Regions from separate parts of the Providencia sp. PROV003 genome, predicted to be linked through region 2. Evidence: predicted binding sites of a transcription regulator. Region 2 holds the regulator's gene; the other holds the start of a gene.

Region 1 (12,832 bases), 560 kb from region 2:
GTGTTTAACTGACATAATCAAAAACATTAAGGGACAGACTTTGCCTAAGACTGAACAGCAATTTCTTGTGATTACTGCGCTGGGAACAGATCGTCCGGGCATTGTGAACACGATTACTCGCCTCGTTAGTGAGTGTGACTGTAATATTGAAGATAGTCGCTTAGCGATGTTTGGCAAGGAGTTTACGTTTATTATGATGTTATCCGGCAGTTGGAATGCCATCACTCTATTAGAGGCGACATTGCCTCCTAAAGGGGCGGAACTTGACTTGCTGATTGTCATGAAAAGAACTCAAAGTGTTCAAACAACCTATTACCCATCGACAGTAACGGTGAACGTGGTTGTCGACGATGCACCACGGATTGTCGAGCAATTCACAAATTTATTCACAACTTCGCAATGTAATATTGCAGAGCTTGTTTCTAAGACTCAACCAGCCAATAATGATATGCCCGCTCAACTGGAAATTCAGATTACTGCACACGACCCGTTGGACGATAACGGCATAATTATAAAAAACAAATTTCAACAACTATGTACAATGCTAAATGCTAAAGGCAACATAAGCATTATCAACAACCCCAATATGCAGAGTTAACGGAGATATATGTAATGAACCCATTGAAAGCCGGTGATAAGGCGCCTCAATTTAGCCTTCCTGACCAAGATGGTGAGATCATCAATCTTTCTGATTATCAGGGTCAGCGCGTATTAGTTTACTTTTATCCTAAAGCGATGACTCCAGGTTGTACCGTTCAAGCGTGTGGTTTGCGTGATGAAATGGACACACTAAAAGCGAAAGGTGTCGAGGTTTTAGGGATTAGCACAGACAAACCAGAGAAACTTTCTCGTTTCGTTGAAAAAGAAATGTTGAACTTCACTTTATTATCAGACGAAGAGCACCAAGTATGTGAGCAATTTGGGGTTTGGGGTGAAAAACAATTTATGGGGAAAACCTATGATGGCATTCATCGTATCAGTTTCCTCATTGACCCAACAGGGAAAATAGAACACGTATTTGACAATTTCAAAACCAGCAATCACCACGAAATCGTCCTCGAATACATTACCGCGAACGCTTAACTTTTAGTCTTTATATAGTGCTGTATGGGCCATACAGCACTATTTTCTAAACTTATTTTACTAATTCGTTGGTGTCTTCAGGCCACACATGAATAACCGCTTTAATAAGCGTTGCCAATGGGATTGCAAAAAACACCCCCCACACTCCCCATAAACCACCAAAAACGACAACAGATAAAATAATCACTAGTGGATGTAGATTGACGGCTTCTGAAAACAACAAAGGCACCACAACATTGCTATCCAGCCCTTGGATCACTAAATAAGCCAGCATCAAGTACCAAAACTCACTACCAATACCAAATTGAAATAACCCAACAATAACGACAGGAATTGTTGCTGCTACCGCACCAATATACGGGATCAAAACAGCAACCCCTACCAACACTGATAATAATACTGAGTACCGCAAGTCAAAATACGCAAAACATAAATAAGTGACGACACCCACAATCACCATTTCTGTTACCTTGCCACGTAGATAGTTGGTAATTTGCTCGTTCATTTCTACCCAGACTTTACCTACTAATAAACGGTTTTTAGGTAATAGCTTTAAAAAACTTTGGCTAATACGTTCTTTATCTTTTAATAGGAAAAATGTCATCAGTGGAACTAAAACCAAATAAACAGCTAAAGTAAAAATGCCAATCAGTGATGCCACAGACGCTTTTACGACAGAGTCTGCAATACCTGACATGCGACTGCGTAAATTATCAGCCATCATATCAATAATGCCAACATCAACCAATGCAGGGTATTGCTCAGGGAGTTTCTGTGCAAATTCATTGAAACGGTTAACCATATTCGGTAGATCGGCCATCAAATTAATACCTTGCTGCCAAGCTGTCGGGGCAATAATTAAAATCACCATGGCACTTATTCCCGCAAATAGGGTCAAAATGATACTCACAGCAAAAGAGCGTGATAACCCCGCACGTTGTAGTAAATGCGTCGGCCACTCGAGTAAATAAGCTAAAGCAATTGCTGCCAATAACGGAGCTAGTATACTGCTGAAAAAGAAAATGATCACAAAACCAGAAACCAGTAGTGTAAAAAGTGCAACGGCTTGTGGGTCAGCAAAACGCCGACGATACCACTGTAAAAACAATTCCAGCATTTGTAGCTCCTGGGGAAATAACACAAAGGACAGTTCTTAAATTATCGAAAATTATACCGAAGAACAGATTTAACGATAGCTTTTGCTATCATATGTTTTAAACTTTTCGAGTTATTTGCTGCCTTACCCTATATACACTCGAAATAAAGTCGGTACTTACCCTAAATTTTAAATGTTGTATGGGATACTCACGTTTCATGAAGAAAAAATTCAAACACCCATTATTGGCTTTCATGATCGCCGCACTGATGAACGGTGCAGTTTTACCTGCTTATAGTGCCATAGAAGACACCTTACCTGATATTGGCACCACAGCTGGGGGCACACTGAGCATCAACCAAGAAATTATTATGGGTGATGCTATTACACGCCAAATCCGTGCTAGTACACCACTCATTTACGACCCATTGTTGACTCAATATGTTAACAAACTTGGTATGCGGTTAGTAAAGAATGCCGATTCAGTTAAAACACCGTTTAAGTTTTATCTCGTTAATAACCCTAATATTAATGCTTACGCCTATTTTGGCGGTAATGTCGTATTACACTCCGCGTTATTTCGTTACAGCCAAAATGAGAGCCAACTCGCTTCGGTGATGGCCCACGAAATTTCACACGTCACCCAACGGCATCTTGCCAGGATGATGGAGGATCAAAAAAGTACCACCCCTCTTGCGATTGCGGGGACGATTGGTTCTTTATTATTAGTGATGGCAAATCCGCAAGCAGGTTTTGCCGCACTGACAAGCACGATGGCCGGTGTGCAACAAGGCATGATCAGCTTTACACAAGCGAATGAACAAGAAGCTGACCGTATTGGTTTACAAACACTAAGGCGTTCTGGTTTTGACCCCCATGCAATGGCTGATTTTATGCAAACGATGTCAGACCAAACACGCTATATGTCTAAACCCCCTGAAATTTTGCTAACGCACCCCTTACCAGATAGCCGCTTAGCGGATGCTCGAAACCGTTCAAATCAATACGCTAAAGTCAGCGTGCCATCTTCACTGGATTTTATGTTAGCCAGAGTCCGTATATTGGCAATGTATAGTTCAGACCAAAAACATGCATTAGACCAGATTATTGAAAATTATGGGAAAGGCTCTGCACAAGAACAAATAGCCGCGCAGTATGGTAAAGCCTTGATTCTGTCGCAAGATAAAAAATACGCAGATGCAGGTAAAATCATGGCTGAATTATTAGCTAAACAGCCTGATAACCCTTGGTTTATCGATACCATGACGGATATTGATATTGAGCAAAAGCGTGTATCAAAAGCCGTTACGCGCTTGCAAAATGCCTTGAAGAAATCCCCTCAAAATACGGTGTTTATTGTTAATCTTGCGAATGCATTAATTAATGACCATCAATATAAAGAAGCCAGAACCTTGCTAAATAAATACACTTTCGATTATCCAGATGACCCCATCGGTTGGGATCTACTGGCAGAGGCGTCTGCTAAACAAGGTAACCGTACTGAAGAGTTAGCAGCTTATGCTGAAGGTATGGCACTGCGCGGAAATTATGATACTGCGATTAATTATCTCACTGATGCTAGCCGTAAGAGCAAATTAGGCAGTTATGAACAACAGCGCTATGATGCACGAATCGATGCACTAATAAAACTGCAATTACGTGATAAAAATGCAAAACCGTAAGGAGTTAATATAATGACGGATTCGATTAAGATTTACCACAACCCTCGTTGCTCTAAAAGCCGTGAAACCTTAGCCCTGTTAGAGCAAAAAGGCATTGTTCCCACTGTGGTTGAATACTTAAAAACACCCCCAACAACGGGTGAAATCAAAAAACTGCTCAAGATGTTAGGGTTTAAAGATGCTCGTCAGTTAATGCGCACCAAAGAAGATTTATATAAAGAATTGAATTTAAGTGATGACGGCTTAACACAGGATCAACTAATTAAAGCGATGCATGAAAACCCGAAGCTGATTGAGCGCCCTATTGTGGTTAACGGCGATAAAGCACGTTTAGGCCGGCCACCTGAGCAGGTACTTGAAATTTTATAAAAACTGTTTGGTGATAAAAGTCGTACTCAATATATTATTGAGTTTGACTTAAGTTATTTCTTTTCTACCAAACATTGTTTAAAAGGCGATATGCATGAGTCTATCGCCTTTAGTTTTATATATTGATTTAATCAATAATATTGACTAGAGCTTTAAGATATCTTTGACAAATGGAATGGTGAGTTTTCGCTGTGCAACAATCGAGGCATGGTCAAGTTTATTGAGAATATCGAACAATGTCCCCATTTTTCTATCAAGACGTTTTAACACAAACCGGCAGACGTCTTCAGGAAGCTCAAAACCACGGATACGCGCACGTAATTGAAGAGCCCATATTTTATCTTCATCACTAAGTGGATGCAGCTTGTAGATTTGCCCCCAATCAAGGCGAGAGGCCAAATCCGGTAATTTCAACTCAATCTGCCGTGGGGGTCTATCACCCGTAATTAACAGGCAAGTACGGCCAATTTCTAAAATACGGTTATATAAATTGAAAATAGCCATTTCCCATTCTTCATCACCCGCTATACATTGGATGTTATCGATACAAACCAATGATAAATGTTCCATGCCATCTAATACTTCAGGAACAAAATATGCACGTTTATCGAGTGGTACATAGCCTACAGCAACACCCTGTTCAGAAAGCTCAGCACATGCAGCATGCAATAAATGGCTTTTCCCACCACCTTCACGCGACCAATAATAGATATAACTACCATGTGGTTGAATAATTGCAGACTGAATAGCAGACAACAACGCCCCATTCTCCCCGGCATAGAAGCTAGCAAAGGTTTCATCATCTGGAAGATATAGTGGTAATGAAAGCTGTGATGGTGTGTTCAGAAGCGCCTCTGGCTGTACAAATCAATTTTCATCTCCCAGTTTACCATAAAAAACGAGGAGAGATGAATAAGAACGGTTTCCAATTGCCGCCCAATATTTTGAGCGGCGTATTGAAAACAATGTGAATTATTTTTTATGACTATTAAGCTCTTGCACTTCTGATGTCACAAACTGTTTCTCAGGCCGGACAAAGGTAATAAAGCGGAATAACAATGCCATACAAATACCAACAATCGTAGCCAGTGCCATACCTTTAAGTTCTGCTTGACCAATATGGATCACCGCCCCACTGACACCTATAATTAAAATCACTGACGTCAAAATCAAGTTTTGCGGTTTGTTGTAATCCACTTTCGAATCAATTAAAACACGGATACCCGATGCTCCAATTACCCCGTATAATAAGAGTGATACCCCACCCATCACCGGTACCGGCACTAATTGGATCGCCGCAGCTAACTTACCAATGCAAGAAAGTAATATCGCTATTACCGCTGCACCACCAATAACCCAAGTACTGTATACCTTAGTAATGGCCATAACACCGATATTTTCGCCATATGTCGTATTCGGAGTGGAACCAAAAAAACCAGAAATTACAGTAGAAAAACCGTTTGCAAACATAGAACGATGTAAGCCCGGTGTTTTCATCAAATCCCGTTCAACAATATTTGCAGTCACAACTAGGTGGCCAACATGTTCTGCAATTACCACTAATGCAGCAGGCAAAATGGTTAAGATAGCAAACCATTCAAAGCGTGGCGTATAAAAAGTTGGAATTGCAAACCAAGGTGCTTCGATTACGGGTGTAAAATCGACAATGCCCATAAAGTAAGAAAGTGCATAACCAACTAAAAAACCAATTAGAATCGGAATGATAGATAAAAAACCACGAAAAACAACCGCACAAAGGATAGTTACAGATAATGTCGTCAGGGAAATGATTAGTGTATTGCTATCGACTGTGGCGCCATCTTTAGGCAATAAGCCAGCCATACTTGCTGCTGTTTGAGCTAATTCTAAACCGATAACGGCAACAATCGCCCCCATAGCCGCGGGTGGGAACATCACGTTAATCCACCCCCTTCCCGCAACTTTAACAATCAATGCAACAAGACAAAACAATACACCACAAATAATAAAGCCACCCAGTGCCAATTCATAACCGAGTGGCAATAAAATCAATACCGGCGAAATAAAAGCAAAACTAGACCCTAAATAAGCAGGAATTTGGCCTTTACAGATAAATAAATACAACAGGGTGCCTATCCCGTTAAACAATAATATTGTTGCTGGGTTTACGCCAAACAGAATCGGTACGACAACGGTTGCGCCAAACATAGCAAATAAATGCTGGAAGCTCAGTGGTATGGTTTGGAGTAATGGCGGTCTTTCTTCAACACTGATGGTGCGACGTGTCATTTTATTTTATCCCCTTTTAGCAATTTTTTACTGAATTGGCTTATCACTTTAAATACAGTGGTTCTCTACGAATAAATCAAAAAAAAGCCGACTTCTCAGTCGGCTTATCATTATTTTGTACCAAATATCTTATCACCCGCGTCACCCAGACCCGGAACGATATAACCATCTTCATTAAGACGCTCATCTATGGAAGCGGTATATAATTCAACATCAGGATGTACGGCTTCTAAAGCTTTAATACCTTCAGGAGCAGCCACAAGCACAAGTATCTTAATTGACGTACAACCTGCATTTTTTAACAAGTCGATAGTCGCAATCATTGAACCACCCGTTGCTAGCATTGGGTCAACAACGAGTGCCATACGCTCTTCAATGTTGGAGGCGAGTTTTTGAAAGTAGGGAACTGGTTGTAGTGTTTCTTCATCACGATAAACACCAACCACACTGATACGTGCACTTGGAATACTGTCTAACACACCATTCATCATACCAATACCTGCACGGAGAATTGGTACTACAGTGATTTTCTTACCTTTAATTTGTTCTATTTCTACAGGACCACACCAACCATCGATAGTCACTTTTTCAGTTTCAAGGTCAGCGGTTGCTTCATAAGTCAGTAGGCTACCAACCTCTGAGGCCAGTTCACGAAAGCGTTTAGTGCTTATATCATGATCTCGCATCAGGCCGAGTTTATGTTTAACGAGAGGGTGGTTTACCTCAACGATCTTCATGGTTTTCTCCTACTATTTAAGACGTCGGCGGACAAAAAAATCGCCGGATTATACCTCTTTTAGCTACGATTGCCACTAGATTACCCTTGACTTTGGTCAAAACAACAACAATTAGACCCATTTTTTTCATATTATAGCTTATCTCAGCTAAGTTGATATTTGATAAACAGCAATCACCATCTCCGTGACCTCATTTCTTTTGGCTGATGTTTATTTACTGAATATTGTCATTTCTTTTCCCCTGACAATGACAAAAATTTTCATTGATAAAGCTATCGCAAACGTTTGCCTAGCCTGTTAGAATAATGCTAATGAAGTTAATTTTCTCAAAATGTAATTGCCTTGGGGGCCGTAGTGACTGATAAAACCTCTCTTAGCTATAAAGATGCCGGTGTCGATATTGATGCAGGTAACGCCTTGGTTGAACGTATTAAAGGTGTGGTGAAGGAAACTCGCCGTCCAGAAGTCATGGGCGGGCTTGGGGGGTTCGGCGCATTATGTTCCCTGCCTCAAAAATATCGTGAACCTGTACTCGTATCAGGTACTGACGGTGTAGGCACAAAATTACGTCTAGCAATGGATTTAAAACGCCATAATACTATTGGTATTGACTTGGTTGCGATGTGTGTCAATGACCTAATCGTTCAAGGTGCTGAGCCACTGTTTTTCCTCGATTATTATGCAACCGGTAAACTTGATGTCGACACTGCGGCAAGCGTTATCACTGGTATCGCAGAAGGCTGTAAACAATCAGGCTGCGCATTAGTTGGCGGCGAAACAGCAGAAATGCCCGGCATGTACCATGGGGAAGATTACGACGTTGCAGGTTTCTGTGTCGGTGTCGTCGAACGCTCCGAGATCATCGATGGCAGCAAAGTCAGTGCAGGGGATGCATTAATTGCTTTAGCCTCAAGTGGTCCTCATTCAAATGGTTATTCTTTGGTACGTAAAATTTTAGACGTTAGCCAAACTAATCCGGAAACCACACAATTAGACGGTAAACCTTTAGCTGACCATTTATTAGAACCAACCCGTATTTATGTTAAAAACGTATTAGAACTGATTGCTAACCGTGATATCCATGCAATCGCACATATCACAGGGGGTGGTTTCTGGGAAAATATTCCTCGTGTATTACCTGATAACACCCAAGCAATTATTGATGGAAATAGCTGGCAATGGCCTGCTGTCTTTGACTGGCTACAACAAGCTGGTGATGTCAGTACCCACGAAATGTACCGCACTTTTAACTGCGGTGTGGGCATCATCGTCGCCTTACCACCAAGTGAAGTTGAAGCTGCTTTAGCATTATTAACCCAACTTGGTGAAAAAGCTTGGCAAATTGGTACTATTGGTGAGCTTCCTGTGGGGGAAGAGCAGGTTGTGATCCGCTAATGAAGAAAATTGTTGTTCTCATTTCAGGCAGTGGTAGTAATTTGCAGTCATTAATTGATAGCTGCCATTCAGGGGAAATTGATGCTCAAATTGCCGCGGTTGTGAGCAACCAAGGCAACGCTTATGGTCTTGTCCGTGCACAGAAGGCTGGGATACCCGCCTTCTACCTTGATGCGACACAATATACCGACCGCCAAGCTTATGACACCGCCCTGTTAGAATATATTGAACAATACCAGCCAGATTTAATTGTTCTAGCTGGTTTTATGCGGGTTTTAACTGCACCTTTCGTTAATCACTTTACGGGGAAATTGCTCAATATCCACCCTTCTTTATTGCCCAAATACCCTGGGTTACACACTCATCGGAAGGCGCTGGAAAATGGCGATAAAGAACATGGTACATCCGTACATTTTGTTACAGAACAGCTTGACGGTGGGCCTGTAATTTTACAAGCCAAAGTACCTATTTTCACTGGTGATACCGAAGAACTTCTTATTGAGCGCGTAAAAACGCAAGAACATACCATTTACCCAATCGTTGTTGAATGGTTTATTAGTGGCCGTTTGTCGATGCACGATGGTAACGCGTTATTAGACAACCAAATTTTACCACCGAATGGTTATTCTATTGCATCATCAACGCTATAATTTATATTGTTAGCTAAGGGCGGAGTTTCCGCCCTTTTCTCTTTTATTTTTAGCGGTTAATCAAATCCCTCTGCATAAAGTGAACTATTCTTCAACAAGGAGTAGATCTGTCTGTGCTGTGTCATTATTTTATCGAAAAACCATGTTATCCTAGACGCAACGTTTTTATAAATAACATTTTACTCACTAACTTAGAGGTGTTTTATGACTACCGGGCAAGTTCATCCGTTTAGGTTGCGCCCACTTGAACGTGAAGATTTAGCATTTATTCATCAACTTGATAATAATGCCAGTGTTATGCGTTACTGGTTTGAAGAGCCTTATGAGGCCTTTGTTGAGCTAAGCGATCTTTACGATAAACATATTCATGACCAATCCGAACGGCGCTTTATTGTTGAGAATGATAGCGAAAAAGTGGGTTTAGTTGAGCTTGTTGAAATTGACTATATTCACCGTCGCTCTGAATTCCAAATTATTATTGCACCAAGCCATCAAGGTCGTGGCCACGCAAGTCGTGCAGCAAAGCTTGCAATGGACTATGCTTTCTCTGTATTAAATTTATATAAACTTTACCTAATTGTTGATAAAGAAAATATCAAAGCTATCCATATTTATAATAAACTAGGCTTTCATACTGAAGGTGAGTTGATTGACGAATTTTTCGTAAATGGGCGCTACCACACGGCTATCCGCATGTGTATTTTCCAGCATCAATATTTTGCGATGAAACAACAGTCTGCTAACCCAGAAAGTGTTGTTGCTCAAGATAAAGCGATTAAACAACATATTTAGTTAGCTGGCTGAAATCAAAGCCTTAAAAAGTAACAAGCGTCTAATACGGAGTTATAATGTCCCAAGAACGTCTCTATCATGAAAAAGAGTTAAGCTGGCTATCTTTTAACGAGCGCGTTTTACAAGAAGCAGCCGATAAGCGTAACCCTCTTATTGAGCGTATGCGTTTTTTGGGCATTTACTCCAATAACTTAGATGAGTTTTATAAAGTTCGTTTTGCTGATGTGAAACGCCGGATTTTAATCAATGAAGAACGCGGCTCAGCAAGTGGTGCCCGTCACTTATTAAAGCGCATCCAATCTAAAGTTGCCAAACAGGAACAAGAGTTTGACGTTCTGTATAATGATTTGTTACTTGAAATGGCTCGTAACCAAATATTTTTAATCAATGAACGGCAAATTTCCCCACGTCAGCAGATTTGGTTACGTCAGTATTTCCGGCAAAATCTACGCCAGCACATCACCCCCATTTTAATCAATCCAGATACTGATTTAGTCGAGTTTCTGAAAGACGATTACACCTATCTTGCGATAGAAATCATTAATGGTAACCACATTCAATACGCCTTATTAGAAATTCCATCTGATAAAGTTCCAAGGTTTGTTAACTTACCACCAGAAAAGCCGAAAAGACGTAAATCAATGATATTAATTGATAATATCTTACGTTATACCCTCGATGAAATTTTTAAAGGTTTTTTCGATTATGATGAGCTCAACGCCTATTCGATGAAAATGACCCGTGATGCCGAATATGACATCGCCTCAGAAATGGAATCGAGCTTGCTTGAGATTATGTCTTCAACGTTAAAGCAACGTTTAACCGCAGAGCCAGTTCGTTTTGTGTATCAACGTGATATGCCTGATGAAATGGTTGCTTTGTTACGTGAAAAATTGGGGTTATCTAATGACGACTCGGTCATTGCAGGTGGGCGCTATCATAACTTTAAAGACTTTATTAACTTCCCTAATGAAGGGAATAAAAACTTATTAAACAAACCTCTACCAAGGTTACGTCACCGCTGGTTTGATAATTTCCGCAATGGCTTTGATGCTATTAGAGAACGTGATGTACTGCTGTATTACCCTTATTATACCTTTGAGCATACTTTAGAATTACTGCGTCAGGCTTCCTTTGACCCTAATGTATTGTCGATAAAAATCAATATCTACCGTGTTGCGAAAGACTCTCGCATCATTGATTCCGTGATCCACGCCGCCCATAACGGTAAAAAGGTCACAGTGGTAGTTGAACTGCAAGCACGTTTCGATGAAGCCGCTAATATACATTGGGCTAAAAGACTAACCGAAGCGGGTGTCCATGTTATTTTCTCTGCCCCTGGCCTGAAAATTCATGCGAAATTATTTATCATTTCACGTATGGAAGAAGGCCAAATTATCCGCTATGCCCATATTGGGACAGGTAATTTTAATGAAAAAACCGCTCGGTTATATACCGACTATTCATTACTCACCGCTAACGAACAAATCACTAATGAAGTGCGCCGAGTATTTAGTTTTATTGAAAACCCGTACCGCCCAGTCACCTTTGACAACTTAATGGTCTCACCACAAAATACTCGCATTAAATTAATGGCTTTAATTGACCAAGAAATAGCCAATGCACTTTCGGGGCTTCCAAGCGGCATTACATTAAAAATTAATAATTTAGTTGATAAAGAACTCACTGATAAACTGTATGATGCCTCTAATGCAGGGGTTAAAATTCGTTTATTAGTCCGTGGCATGTGTTCTTTAGTGGCAGGTCAATCGGGGTACAGCGAAAATATTCAAGTCACCAGCATCGTTGACCGCTTTCTTGAACATGACCGCGTCTATGTTTTCACTAATGCAGGGGACGAAAAAGTGTTTATTTCATCAGCGGATTGGATGACTCGTAACATAGACTATCGTATTGAAGTTGCAGTGAGTTTAGTTGATCCTCATTTAAAACAACGTGTTTTAGATATTCTAGAATTGCAATTTAGCGATACAGTAAAAGCCCGTTATGTTGACAAAGATTTGAGTAATCATTATGTTCCTCGCGGAAATAAGCGAAAAATACGTTCTCAACTTGCTGTTTATGAATATTTAAAATCACTTGAAACACCAGATACCAGAGCTTGATACTATGCCAATAACCTCAACATCATCACCAAGGCCACAAGAAATTGCGGCAATAGATTTAGGCTCAAACAGTTTTCATATGGTCATCGCACGTGTTGTCAATGGGGCATTACAAGTGCTCACCCGCCTTAAAAAGCGTGTCCACCTTGCTGATGGGCTGAGTGATACCAACGAACTCAGTGAGGAGGCAATGGAACGAGGGCTTTCTTGTTTAGCTTTATTTGCAGAGCGTTTGCAGGGTTTTTCGCCTGATAATGTTTGTATTGTTGGCACCCACTCATTACGCGTTGCAACCAATGTGAAGCAGTTTTTGCAACGCGCCAAAGAAATTATCCCCTATCCCATTGAAATTATTTCAGGCCAAGAAGAAGCAAGGCTAATTTTTATGGGAGTTGAGCACACCCAGCCGGAGAAAGGTCGCAAGCTTGTTCTTGATATCGGGGGCGGCTCTACGGAAATCGTTATCGGTGAAAAATTTGAGCCACTACTCATTGAAAGCCGCAGAATGGGTTGCGTCAGTTTTGCTCGCACTTACTTTCCAAACGAAACCATTTCCCCTGATTTTTTTAATCGTGCTTATCTTTGCGCCTGTTTAAAATTAGAAAGTACGGCTATTTTATTTAAAAAATACACA
Region 2 (12,832 bases):
CTATTATAGAAATCACTGAAAGAGCTAATTTTCGTACTCATGTAATGAAATTTACCCCTGAATTATTAGTCGGCTTAGAAACAGGGGCATCTGTTGCACATAACGGCTGTTGCCTTACAGTGACAAAAATTGATGGTGAAAAGGTTAGCTTTGATCTCATTAAAGAAACATTACGTTTAACCAACCTTGGCGCACTAAAAGAAGGGGATGTGGTTAATATTGAACGTGCTGCTAAATACGGTGATGAAATTGGGGGGCATGTTGTTTCTGGTCATATTATGACAACTGCAGAAATCAGTAAAATTTTCACCTCAGAAGATAACCATCAAATTTGGTTGGCGATTCACGATAAATCATTGATGAAATATATTTTACATAAAGGGTTTGTTGCCATAGATGGTATCAGCTTAACTGTAGGTGATGTCATCAATAATCGTTTTTGTGTGCATTTGATCCCAGAGACTTTGGAGCGAACTACATTAGGTCAAAAACGTTTAGGGGACAAAGTGAATATTGAAATCGATCCTCAGACTCAGGCAATCGTTGATACGGTTGAACGTGTTTTGAACCAAAAAGAACAAGAAAAGTTTTTACAACAAACTAATGAAACAATAGAAGCTAATGAGCCTTAGTAAATATTACCTTTAAGGGGTCTTAAGCTGTTAGTTAGGTTTGATTACTTTATCTAATTAGGCTATAGCAGCGGTTTATGGTGCTATAGCCAAGGTCAATTACGAAGGGGGAATTAATTTATCGGGCGTGTTTAATAATCTAATTCTACAATTCTGCTAATTACAATAAGTTAAAATTAATAAAAGAGGGTGAAATTTTTATTAATGGCTAACCTTAAACGTCAACTAGTTATTTTTCACTGAAGTTGACTGAAAAACTAGCGTTATCACGCTCAATTGCATCGACTAGACGTTTGAAATGTGGACTATTTTTATGCATCTCTAGCGCTTGAGTATTTTCCCACTCTTCGAAAACAATGTAACCATTTTCTTTAGCCATAAGATCATATTGAATGCATCCTTTCTCTCGGCGACTTAATTTTGCTAAGTCACGAACGATTTCTCGCGTCAAATACCCATCTGATTTTTCCGTCGTAATTTGGGCATACACAACAATACTCATTCCTTTCTCCTTATGTATTAAGAACTATCTTAATGGGTACTTAGTTTTTGTATTGTAAAAAAGCGAATACTCTGATTTTAAAAATGCCGACGGGGTCATAGTAAAGTATCTTTTAAAATCGCGATAAAAGTGGGACTGATCATAATAGCCTGTTTCAAACCATCGGTATGTATCTTGTTCTACTACCATACTCTTCAAAACATGCTCTAAGCGGCAATTGATCTGATAACGTTTTGGGGTAATGCCATACTCTTTTAAAAACTCTTTTTGAATAACCCGTACATGTAATCCTGTTTCTTCAGCAAGTTCTGTTATTTTTTTTGTAGGGTTGCGATACAGCAATTCTAAAATGTCATCGATAAAATGAGGCTTTTTATTGGCTTTAGTTCGATTGAAGCAATCTAAAAGTTCTTTAAATGATGAGTTGGCTAAGGACTCAAACCAGCGATCTTGCCATATTTCACTCAGAGCCATAGTCCTATCAGTGTAATTAAACGTACTAAGGGGAAGTAAAAAGCGCAGTGCATCATGGCGTATACGCAACACCATTACTTTTGAATGGTTAGGATTAGCCGTGAATGTATTGACTCTAGGAATAATTAATTGGAAAGAGTCTGTTGTTGAATGTTTTTCTGTTGACATGCAAAAAGAATCTGATGAAACCCAAATTTCAGCACCAGTTCCTGGAAAAATTTTAATTGTTCCTGAAAATTCTTTAATGATCAAAATTGAACTAACAAAGGACTTTAATTCATCTGGTGGATAATACTGTTTCAACATCATTCTTGAGCACTCATTATTTGATATGGCAATGATAACGCTTTCTAACAAGAAAATTAACTATAGAAAATCTATATCTTAGTAGATAAAAAAATAAAATCCCTCTATTTTAGTGAAATACGCTTTAAATAGTAGAAATATATGAAGTAGATACAGTTTTTAGTCTTTGAGTGTCTAAATAACAGATAAGATTATTTGTCATGAATAACTGAATATTCACGGTGAGAAGTTGGGAGTATTTTTATTGGTTAATAAACGAAAACCATGCCGCTAAGCTTGCGGCATGGTTTAAAGTGAATCATATGTTGTTATCAATCGGCTTGGCAATCGGCATGTTTTAGCGCTTTTTCACTGTTGCTGGAACAACGTTGCATAAAATAACCAATCGTCATTGGAATGATGGTTGCAGCCATTACCCCCGTTGTTGCCAGAAGTGGGTCGAAAGTAAGAGCAGAAACGAGCAAGCTGGCTAAAAAACATAACCCTAATTGCAAGGCATTTTGTAATGCCGCCGCTTTACCACTTGCACTCGGGAATGCATTTAATGCTTTCGAAACAGCGATTGGATAGGAAGCCCCATTCATCGCCGCCATAAAGCAAAATGGGATCAAAATCATAGTTAGTGACGGAGTACTGTAGATAGCTATAATGAATAAGATTGCCATGCTTACTGCATAACCCGTCAATAATAGAGGGAATAAAGTTTCAGCGCGAACTTTTGCTAATACAATACGACAGCCATAGCCACCAACAATGAAAGCTAAGGTTTGAGGGATATAACTTAAGCCTATATCTGCTGGGTTAAACCCCATATTCCGCAAAATAAATGGCGAGCCCGTTAACCAAGCGAAAAAGCCAGCACTACAAGAGGCATAAACAAGTACATTACCACTAAAAATAGGTGAACTTAACAAGTTAGCAAAAGAGACTTTAGTTTTGGGTTGTTTTTCATCCGTGATGTTTTTGACAGAAACATTCTTCAAAAATAACGTTGGTAATAAAAGTAATATACCTACGGCCATGAGGATCAGAAAAATGGCTTCCCAAGTTTGGTGTTCTAAAACCCAAGCACCTAATAAAGGCGCCAAAGCAGGGGATAAAGCGACTAATGGCATAATAGAGGCAAAAACTTTTTGCGTGCTTGCTTCATCATAGCGGTCAATAACGAGAGCTTGCCATAAAACGGCCGCAGAACAGACACCGACAGCTTGTAGAAAACGCAAAGTTAAGAGTTGTGTCGCAGTTTCAACCCAAAAAATAGCTAGGCTGCTTAAAATGAAAATAGCCAACCCAACGATAAGCACAGGTTTACGACCAAGTTTGTCTGATAATGGTCCCCATAGAAGCTGAGCAAAAGCAAAACCAGCTAAAAATATACTGAGAGAAGCGCTGATAGCCCCTTCTGTGGTATGCAGTGAGTTTTGCATTGCCCCAAAAGCAGGTAGATACATATCAATCGCTAAAAACCCCAGCATGCTTAACCCTGCAAGGTAAATCATAAACCCAGGGGAATTTTTTTTCACAGTATTCGTCATAATTATTACTTATTTGATATTTAAAAAAATGTTAACAGTAGTTCTATTGTATAGGCTATTTTTTTATGTTGTGAAACGGTAATATTTGGATCTTGCTATCAAAATTTTTGAAAGGAGATGTTATGTGGTCAGCTCATGCGCTCGAAGTCATTGATGCAGTGGCTCGTACGGGAAGTTTTAGTGGTGCTGCCGATGAGTTGCACCGTGTTCCATCTGCGATTAGCTATACGGTAAAACAAATTGAGGAATGGCTTGCTGTCCCTTTATTTGAACGTCGCCATCGTGATGTAGTTCTTACCGAGGCGGGGGCAATATTTATTAAACAAAGTCGTTCTGTTATCAAAAAAATGACAGATACCAGACATCAATGCCAACAAGTCGCAAATGGTTGGCGTGGTCAATTTAGTATCGCAGTTGACTGCATTGTCAAACCGCAGCGCACAGAACAACTCATTCTAGATTTCTATCGTCATTTTCCTGATATTGAACTGTATATTCACCCTGAAGTGTTTAATGGTGTTTGGGATGCTTTAGCTGATGGTCGTGTTGATGTGGCGATTGGCGCAACACGTGCTTCCCCCATTGGTGAAAGATACAGTTTTCGTGATATGGGTTTCATGTCTTGGATGTGTGTTGCGAGCCCTGAGCACCCATTAGCCAAAATAGAAGGTAAGTTGGTGGATGAACAAATGCGTGAATACCCCAGTTTATGCTTAGAAGATACCTCCCGTAATTTACCCAAAAGAGACACATGGGCCCTTGATAACCAGCGGCGTCTTGTTGTGCCTTATTGGGAAAATGGTTTGGCATGTTTAGTCAATGGGCTATGTGTGGGCATGGTGCCCGAACACCGCGCAACCCCTTTATGCGAGGAAGGGAAGTTAGTGGAATTGGCATTAGTACAACCATTTCCACCAAGCCCTTGCTGCCTAACTTGGGTTGAAAAAAACACATCTCCAGCGTTAAGTTGGTTATTAGATTACCTCGGTGATACTGAAACACTTAACGCGGAATGGCTTTCAACTTAGGTTGCTAAGTTATCGGCGGTAATCAATAAATGGCCCATCAGCAACAGAGCGGCGTTCAACCAGCCGTGGATGTACCTCGATAGTTTGCGCATCTTCGCGCTTATTCACAATTCTATCGAGTAACATTGTAAAGGCCATTTGCCCTAAACGCTCTTTTGGCTGGTGGATAGTCGTTAGAGCAGGGGTAAAATAGCGCGCATTACGCACATTATCATAGCCAATCACTGAAATATCTTGCGGTACACGCAGGCCCATCTCATCTGCGGCGCAAATCGCTCCCATCGCCATAATATCGCCACCACAGAATACCGCGGTAGGGCGCTGTTTATGGCTAAGGATTTGCATCATTGCTTTGTAGCCTGATTCAGGCTCAAAATCCCCTTGGACGATCCACTCATCTTTTAACGTAATTTTGGCCTCTTCCATCGCTTTTTGGAAACCAGTTAAACGACCAATGCCTGTATTTCTTTCGAGTGAACCAGGAATGACACCGATATCACGGTGGCCACGGTCAATCAAATAACGCCCTGCAAGGTAGCCGCCATGGAATGAGTTGTCGATAATACTGTCAGTAAAATCACCTCGTGACGTACCCCAATCCATAACGACCATTGGAATATTACGATAATCTTCTAACATACTGATTAAAGTATCTGGGTATTCAGAGCACATAACGAGTAAACCATCTACGCGTTTTTGCGCAAGCATTTGTAGATAGGCTTTTTGTTTACCCAAATTATTATGGGAATTACAGAGGATTAGTGTATAGCCTTTTTCATAGCAGCTATTTTCAACTGATTCTATTACCTCAGCAAAATAGGGTGCTTCACTGGAGGTTGCCAGCAAACCAATCGACTTAGTGTGATTAACTTTTAGACTACGGGCAACCGCACTTGGTGAATAATTGAGCTCTTTAATTGCAGCCCAGACCGCAGCCTTAGTATCATCAGCCACAAAGCGCGTTTTATTAATAACATGGGATACGGTTGTGGTAGATACGCCAGCGCGTTTCGCCACATCTTTAATCGTTGCCATGGGGGAAAAAAACTCCTGACCAACAATAGGTCTCTATAAGCATTCTTGTTAAAAAATTACCAGCATATTGATGCATTGATCCTTTGCTGGCAATAATTTAGCGATTTGTTGTCGATTTTGTCTGATCTAGCGCAAAAACGAAAGAAATAATTGATGTTATAACATGTGATATAGGCACGAGTTTTGTTTTTTTGGATATATATACTTAATAACCTTTATGTTAATATGGTTATTCGCTAATTCAATTACGTTTAGATGAGAGGAACTCATGGATACAGATGTTAAATATGGATTACTGGCTGCGTTGGGTTCATTAGCAATGATTATTTTTATTGCTGCACATATTTTTTGATTTTATTTTTACTCATAGCAATGTGCGTAAAAAATAAGGGCGAGATATCTCGCCCTTAGCTATTTAGAAATCAACAGATATCACTATGCTAAATTTTCTTCAACAAACTTCCAATTGACTAGCGCCCAGAAGTTTTCTAAGTATTTAGGACGCGCGTTACGGTAATCGATATAGTAAGCATGCTCCCAAATATCAACTGTTAATACAGGCTTATCTTCACCAGAAATTGGCGTTGCAGCATTAGATGTATTAACGATAGCTAAGCTACCATCGGTTTTTTTCACTAGCCATGTCCAACCTGCGCCAAAGTTTTTGGTCGCAGCGTCAGTAAATTGCGCTTTAAACTCAGCGAAAGAACCGAATGCTTTATTAATCGCATCAGCAACTTTGCCTGTTGGTTCTCCACCTGCATTTGGCGCTAAACAATGCCAATAGAAGGTGTGGTTCCAAACTTGAGCAGCATTGTTAAAAACCCCAGCGTCAGAAGTTTTGATGATCTCTTCTAGAGATTTACCTTCGAAGTTAGTGCCTTTGATGAGGTTGTTTAAGTTAACAACATAAGTGTTGTGGTGCTTGCCATAGTGATATTCTAAGGTTTCAGCAGAGATATATGGTTCTAAAGCATCTTTAGCATACGGTAGAGCGGGTAGTTCAAAAGACATTGCGTACTCCTTGATTGCTTTTGTATAAAATACTTCGGGTGTTTGCTCTTAAAATGAGCTAATTAAAAGATGGCAATTTGTTATCAACATTTCGCTCATTGGCGAGATGGTATTTAATATATTAATGATAACACGATAAACCTTACAAAGGGTAATGGTAATCATGTTACTTATATGTTAGCAAAAAACAAAATCATTAACTATTTATATTGTATGGGTATTTGTGAGGAAGAACGCCAGTTTTTCGAATTTAAACAATAGCGAGTTATTTGTTTGACTTAGGTGAGCAGAAGATAGAAAAGGTGCCTTTTTGGTTTTTTGGATGTTATAGTAATGCCCCTGTAAAACTGGCATATTGTATGAAACAATTAAGTTTCACATTATAATGGTCAATGCATTCTATTAAGTCGCAGTAAATCATGCTTGTCGGCTGACTGCAAAACCAGCATCTTTGTTCTAAGGAAGTAAAAATGACGACAATTGAAAGAATCGAGCGCCAAATCAAAGAAAACCCAATTTTATTATACATGAAAGGCTCTCCAAAACTTCCGAGCTGTGGTTTTTCTGCTCAAGCAGTCCAAGCTCTGTCTTCTTGTGGTGAACGCTTTGCTTATGTTGATATCCTACAAAACCCAGATATTCGTGCAGAACTGCCAAAATATGCAAATTGGCCAACTTTTCCTCAACTGTGGGTTGATGGGGAGCTGGTTGGGGGCTGTGATATTATCATGGAAATGTTCCAGCGCGGTGAACTTCAATCATTGATTAAAGAAACTGCGGATAAATATCGCCCAACAGACGAAACTAGCGCAGAATAATATTGCGATAGATAACAAAAAACCGTATTTAGCTAACGTAGTGGTATTTTAGCAAATACGGTTTTTTTATATGTAATTCAATTACTCTTCGTTCTCAACGATAGGCCAGCCACCAAGCTTTTTCCATTTGTTGACAATCTCACAAAACAATAGGGCAGTACGGTTAGTATCATACAGAGCACCGTGGGCTTGTTTCCCATCAAATGGAATACCCGCAGCGACACATGCTTTTGCTAAAATAGTTTGGCCGTACACTAAACCACTTAATGCTGCAGTATCGAAGGTTGCAAATGGGTGGAATGGGTTACGTTTTAAACTCGCGCGTTCTGCGGCATTCATAACAAAGCTGTGATCAAAATTTGCATTATGAGCAACAATAATTGCGCGGTTACAATCCGTGTTCTTCATTCCTTTGCGGATCACTTTAAATATTGCGTGTAATGCTTCGTATTCACTTACGGCCCCACGTAATGGATTAGTAGGGTCAATGCCAGTAAAGGCGAGCGCAGATGGCTCAAGGTTTGCACCCTCAAATGGCTCTATATGAAAATGCAATGTTTCATCCATAGACAGCCAGCCGTCTTTATCCATTTTTAAGGTAATCGCGGCGATTTCTAACAGCCCGTCAGTTTTGGCATTAAACCCACCGGTTTCAACATCAATAACAACAGGGTAATAACCCCTGAAACGGTTAACCAGGGCATTAGGATTATTTTTTTCAGACATTAGGACTTTCGATTATAAGTTTCTGATTGGCTCGTATTATGCCAAAACCAGTAAAAATTTGTAGGTAAACATAGAAGAAAATTAAGGCAGCCAATTGGCAGCCTTAATTTTGTAATTGAAAGGTCAATTAGTGACCTAAGCCTTTACTTGCACTTTTGTTTTCAATTAATTCAATTTTATAGCCATCAGGGTCTTCAACAAATGCGATAACAGTTGTTCCCCCTTTTACAGGGCCGGCTTCACGAGTAACATTACCACCTGCATTGCGGATATCATCACAAGTTTTTGCAACGTCATCGACACCTAGTGCAATATGACCATAAGCATTCCCCATATCGTATTGATCAACACCCCAATTATAGGTTAGCTCAATGACTGCGCCTTCGCTTTCATCACTATAACCAACAAAAGCAAGAGAATATTTATACTCAGTATTTTCACTGGTTCTTAACAGGCGCATGCCCAGTACTTTGGTGTAAAAATCGATTGAACGCTGCATATCTGTAACACGCAACATAGTATGAAGTAAGCGCATATTATAAACCTCTTAAAATTTCCAGAAAAAACCTGAATCGTTGTATTTATTAATATAACGTGTCTATATTGATAAATACAATGGTTGTAGTATATTTTTTAATCGAACGGCAGTGATGCTTATTTTCATAGTATATCATACATTTATTGTGTTTTTTCTTTTAAGGGGATACCTATATGGCTGAGCAACTCGAGTTCTTTGATATTCCAAGCCCTTGCCGTGGTATTTGCCAAGTAAATGAACAAGGTTACTGCCGAGGTTGTTATCGTACACGAGATGAGCGTTTTAACTGGTTAAAATTTTCTGATCCTGAAAAACGAAATATTATTCGATTATGCCGTCAACGGTACTTAAGGTCACTGAGTAAACAGGCGACTGCAAAAGATTTACCCGATCCCCAACAACAGCTTTTTTAAAGTGTAATACAAATGAATCTATTTTTATAATTCAATCAATTGTTTTGTTAATTAAAGTAACTAGTTATTTTTTAATTATTTTATTTTAATTAATTTCGTTGTTTATCTTTCAATAAAATTTTATTTATTCAAAATAGCTATAGATTCTATAAAAACAACCATAAATAACATATTTTTAAGATTAACTATATACTTTTGTTTTTAAACCATTTATTTGGTATTGCTTTTTTTATTGTTAGTTGTAATTACTATAAGGGTTAAAATAGATAGATCCGAAAGGAGAGTAAGGCTATTCTTATTAATAAGATAATTGATAGGTTGCTTTATTAAGCCTACTAATTTGAAAAGGCATGAGTCGCAAGGTATTAGTTAGAGGTACATCGTCTCATGAAGAGTTTGTCATCACTATAAATAGGTATTTGTTATCCTATGCATCAATAAAAAGTTGTAAATATAAAAGGAAATTAATATATAATTTAAAAAATAATATGAGTCTGGTATATTTTTTAGACATTATAATTATATAAAGGAGGGTAAATTGGAATCACAAATTGGAACAGAATTATCACGTGTAGTCCGTATGTGGAGAGCATTAATCGATCATCGTTTAAAACCCCTTAAACTTACGCAAACACATTGGGTTACATTACATAATATTAGCCAGTTACCACCGGAACAATCGCAAATACAACTGGCAAAGGCAATAGGAATAGAACAACCATCACTAGTGAGAACCCTTGACCAATTAGAGGAAAAAAAACTCATTTCTAGGCATATATGTGCAAATGATAGGAGAGCTAAAAGAATAAAATTGACAGAAGAGTCTGAACCATTTATTAAGACAGTAGACCAAGTAATTAATAATACACGGCTAGAAATATTGAATAATATTAGTGAAGAAGAGCTTGAGCAACTGTCTCAGTTACTTCTTAAACTTGAAAGAAACATTATACAGTTACAGAATGACTCTTGAATTTGGTATAATTTAGCATGTGAATAAATATAACACCAACTATTATTATGGTGATTATTATAAAGACAATAATTATTCAAATTGATTTTAAATAAAATGATCTTTATAGATGGTAAATTATTTCTGTGAAATATATATTGTATTGCAGTTATTTTTGTAGTGTATGGTTTGAGTTAAAATAATTTCTTTAACATTATTCTGCAATCATTAGTTAGTGATGATACACGGCTTGTAGAATACTCAGCAATAAAACCTTCACTAAAAAATGATAACTTAAATAACTATTTCACATTGAATAATGAAATATCTATATGTATAACTAGAGGGATGACTAACTAGAATACTACACATGATATTAAAGATAAAAATATAGGAAAATAATTAATTAATAGAGGTTATTAATAACTAAATATTAGTTAATTAACACTAAGTATGTTCACCGACCATGAGCCGGTGAACATATTTTAATTTAGAATAGTAAAGTTAGCGAGGAGATACAGTGACTGTATTGCCGCTATTTGCAATCATAACGCGTTGACCGTTACGGAAAGTGCTTGGGTCTTGTTTTTGAACAACCACGATATTTTTGCCGCTATCTAAGCGAATTTCTAACTGAACCCCTTGGCTTTTATTCAATGCGCCTTGTGCTTGCTGACCTGCTAAGCCACCTGCTATTGCGCCTGCTGCAGTTGCTAGTGTATTACCAGTACCACCACCAATGGTGTTACCTAATAAACCACCGAGCACAGCACCACCAATTGCGCCAATAACGTTACCATCTTCACCAGCTTGAATTGTCACAGGGCGGGCATTCAAAACGGTACCATAGGTTACAGTCTGTACCTGTTTCGCATCCTTGGCTGAAATAGTATCACCAGAAAGCGTACTGGTATTGACACAGCCTGATAACGCTGCAACTGCAACAACACCTACAAAAACTTTCTTAAGCATAATAACTCCTATGAGATTTGCTGTCTGTGGCACTAACATAGCATCGTATATTTGTTTTCACCATAAACACAACAATTATCAAAATAATGGTATTAAAAAGCGAAGGTTAGATTACTTATTTTGGTTTAAATAGAGTGTAAACACTAGGTAAAATATCTCAAATTCAGGATTATTTCACTGACAAAGGCACTGTTTGTTAAAGGGATGTCAAGTTATGAGTATGATTTCGCATCTATAGCTAAATAGGACGCCTTATCATCTTAGTCAAGACCCTGTAACTAGTGCTTGGTTTATAATTTTATTATGAACCATTGTAAACAAAAAGAGAAATCGTGATATTAAAAAGTGCCTTTTTTATTTAGTTTGTCTAGTTATTTTTAACTTAAAGGTGATTATTTATTATTCCTGCGAAGCTGCCCGAGAAATTGCATCGAATTGTTGACAAAAATCTTCATCAAAGCACAATCTTTTATAGTGATATTTAGTCAAGTTAATGTGCACACTGAAGGAACAAGCATAATGATTAAGTCCGGTCGTTACATAGGTGTCATGTCGGGAACGAGTTTAGACGGTGTTGATGTGGTGCTTGCAGCAATCAGTGATAAGTTTGTTGCTGAACAATCTAGTTTGAGTGTCACATTCCCAATTGAATTAAAGAAAAAAATTTTAAATATTTGCCAAGGGCAAACAACAACATTGTCAGAGGTTGGCAAAATTGATCGGCAGTTAGGGTCATTGTATGCAGATGCTATTAATCAGCTGTTGGTACAAACCAGTTTAACGTCTGAAGATATCATCGCTATTGGCTGCCATGGTCAAACTGTTTGGCATGAACCTGATGGCGAACAGCCTTTTACCATGCAATTAGGTGATAACAACAGAGTTGCCGCTTTAACGGGGATCACCACTGTTGGAGATTTTCGTCGTAGGGACATGGCATATGGCGGGCAAGGTGCACCATTGGTGCCTGCATTTCACCTTGCTGTATTAGGGCATCCTACTGAGAAACGCATTGTATTAAATATTGGTGGAATTGCGAATGTGACAGCTTTATTACCTGGTGCTTATGTTAAAGGCTACGATACAGGTCCTGGGAATATGTTAATGGATACATGGACTTGGCGTAATAAACAGAAAGCATATGATAAAGATGGTCAATGGGCGAGTAGTGGCAAGGTCGATAACACATTATTAAAATCCATGCTAAGCGACCCATATTTTAGACGCTCATCCCCTAAAAGCACAGGGCGTGAATATTTTAATATGCAATGGTTAGAGAAACACTTAGATAAGTTTCCATTAATTTCTGCTGAGGATGTTCAAGCAACGCTTTGTGAGCTGACGGCAACATCGATTACTGACCAAGTTTTATTATGTGGCGGCTGTGAGCGCTTAATTGTTTGTGGTGGTGGCGCAAAGAATCACTTTCTAATGCAGCGTTTAGCGGCTTTGTTACCGGGGATTGAGGTCGCTCCCAGTGATAAATTTGGGTTAAGTGGTGACGATATGGAAGCGTTAGCTTTTGCGTGGTTAGCGGCTCGAACTGTAGCCGGTTTATCAGGAAATCTTGCTTCTGTAACAGGGGCAAGTGAAGAAACTGTTCTCGGTGCGATATACCCTAAAAATATCGCTAAAAAATAACCGTATTAAGGATATAAAAATGAACGAGCTAGATGAAATAGACCTCGCATCGGTACGTCGTGAATACACAAAAGGTGGTTTAAGACGTAATGATTTAACACCAAACCCATTAACACTGTTTGAATTGTGGATGAAGCAAGCGTGCGAGGCTCGTTTAAGTGACCCAACAGCAATGTCGGTTGCTACAGTTGATGAAACAGGGCAGCCCTATCAACGTATTGTATTGTTAAAGCATTTTGATGATAA

Evidence for each region. Region 2 encodes PurR, which represses purine synthesis genes. Its sites were predicted from a motif close to CANGCAAACGTTTGCNTG; they were not measured.
Region 1: purM (phosphoribosylformylglycinamidine cyclo-ligase) is a predicted target of PurR. The motif match lies at 7,510-7,527, and genes of this name have one in related genera.

What each region holds. Positions count from the first base shown of each region.
Region 1 covers NZ_CP096369.1:2,856,936-2,869,767, reverse strand. Annotated here, with positions in the region: gene M1F14_RS13105 (glycine cleavage system transcriptional repressor) at 41-598, shown strand; gene bcp (thioredoxin-dependent thiol peroxidase) at 613-1,083, shown strand; gene M1F14_RS13095 (AI-2E family transporter) at 1,136-2,200, opposite strand; gene M1F14_RS13090 (M48 family metallopeptidase) at 2,398-3,861, shown strand; gene arsC (arsenate reductase (glutaredoxin)) at 3,874-4,230, shown strand; gene hda (DnaA inactivator Hda) at 4,375-5,076, opposite strand; gene uraA (uracil permease) at 5,203-6,498, opposite strand; gene upp (uracil phosphoribosyltransferase) at 6,609-7,235, opposite strand; gene purM (phosphoribosylformylglycinamidine cyclo-ligase) at 7,590-8,630, shown strand; gene purN (phosphoribosylglycinamide formyltransferase) at 8,630-9,280, shown strand; gene speG (spermidine N1-acetyltransferase) at 9,485-10,072, shown strand; gene ppk1 (polyphosphate kinase 1) at 10,129-12,198, shown strand; gene ppx (exopolyphosphatase) at 12,203-12,832, shown strand, end outside.
Region 2 covers NZ_CP096369.1:3,419,043-3,431,874, reverse strand. Annotated here, with positions in the region: gene M1F14_RS15775 (riboflavin synthase) at 1-632, shown strand, start outside; gene M1F14_RS15770 (putative quinol monooxygenase) at 862-1,134, opposite strand; gene M1F14_RS15765 (helix-turn-helix transcriptional regulator) at 1,159-1,917, opposite strand; gene punC (purine nucleoside transporter PunC) at 2,226-3,449, opposite strand; gene punR (DNA-binding transcriptional activator PunR) at 3,572-4,477, shown strand; gene purR (HTH-type transcriptional repressor PurR) at 4,487-5,512, opposite strand; gene sodB (superoxide dismutase [Fe]) at 5,948-6,526, opposite strand; gene M1F14_RS15740 (Grx4 family monothiol glutaredoxin) at 6,997-7,344, shown strand; gene rnt (ribonuclease T) at 7,426-8,070, opposite strand; gene gloA (lactoylglutathione lyase) at 8,198-8,605, opposite strand; gene M1F14_RS15725 (DUF1289 domain-containing protein) at 8,782-9,021, shown strand; gene slyA (transcriptional regulator SlyA) at 9,560-9,994, shown strand; gene M1F14_RS15715 (glycine zipper 2TM domain-containing protein) at 10,478-10,945, opposite strand; gene anmK (anhydro-N-acetylmuramic acid kinase) at 11,465-12,586, shown strand; gene pdxH (pyridoxamine 5'-phosphate oxidase) at 12,606-12,832, shown strand, end outside.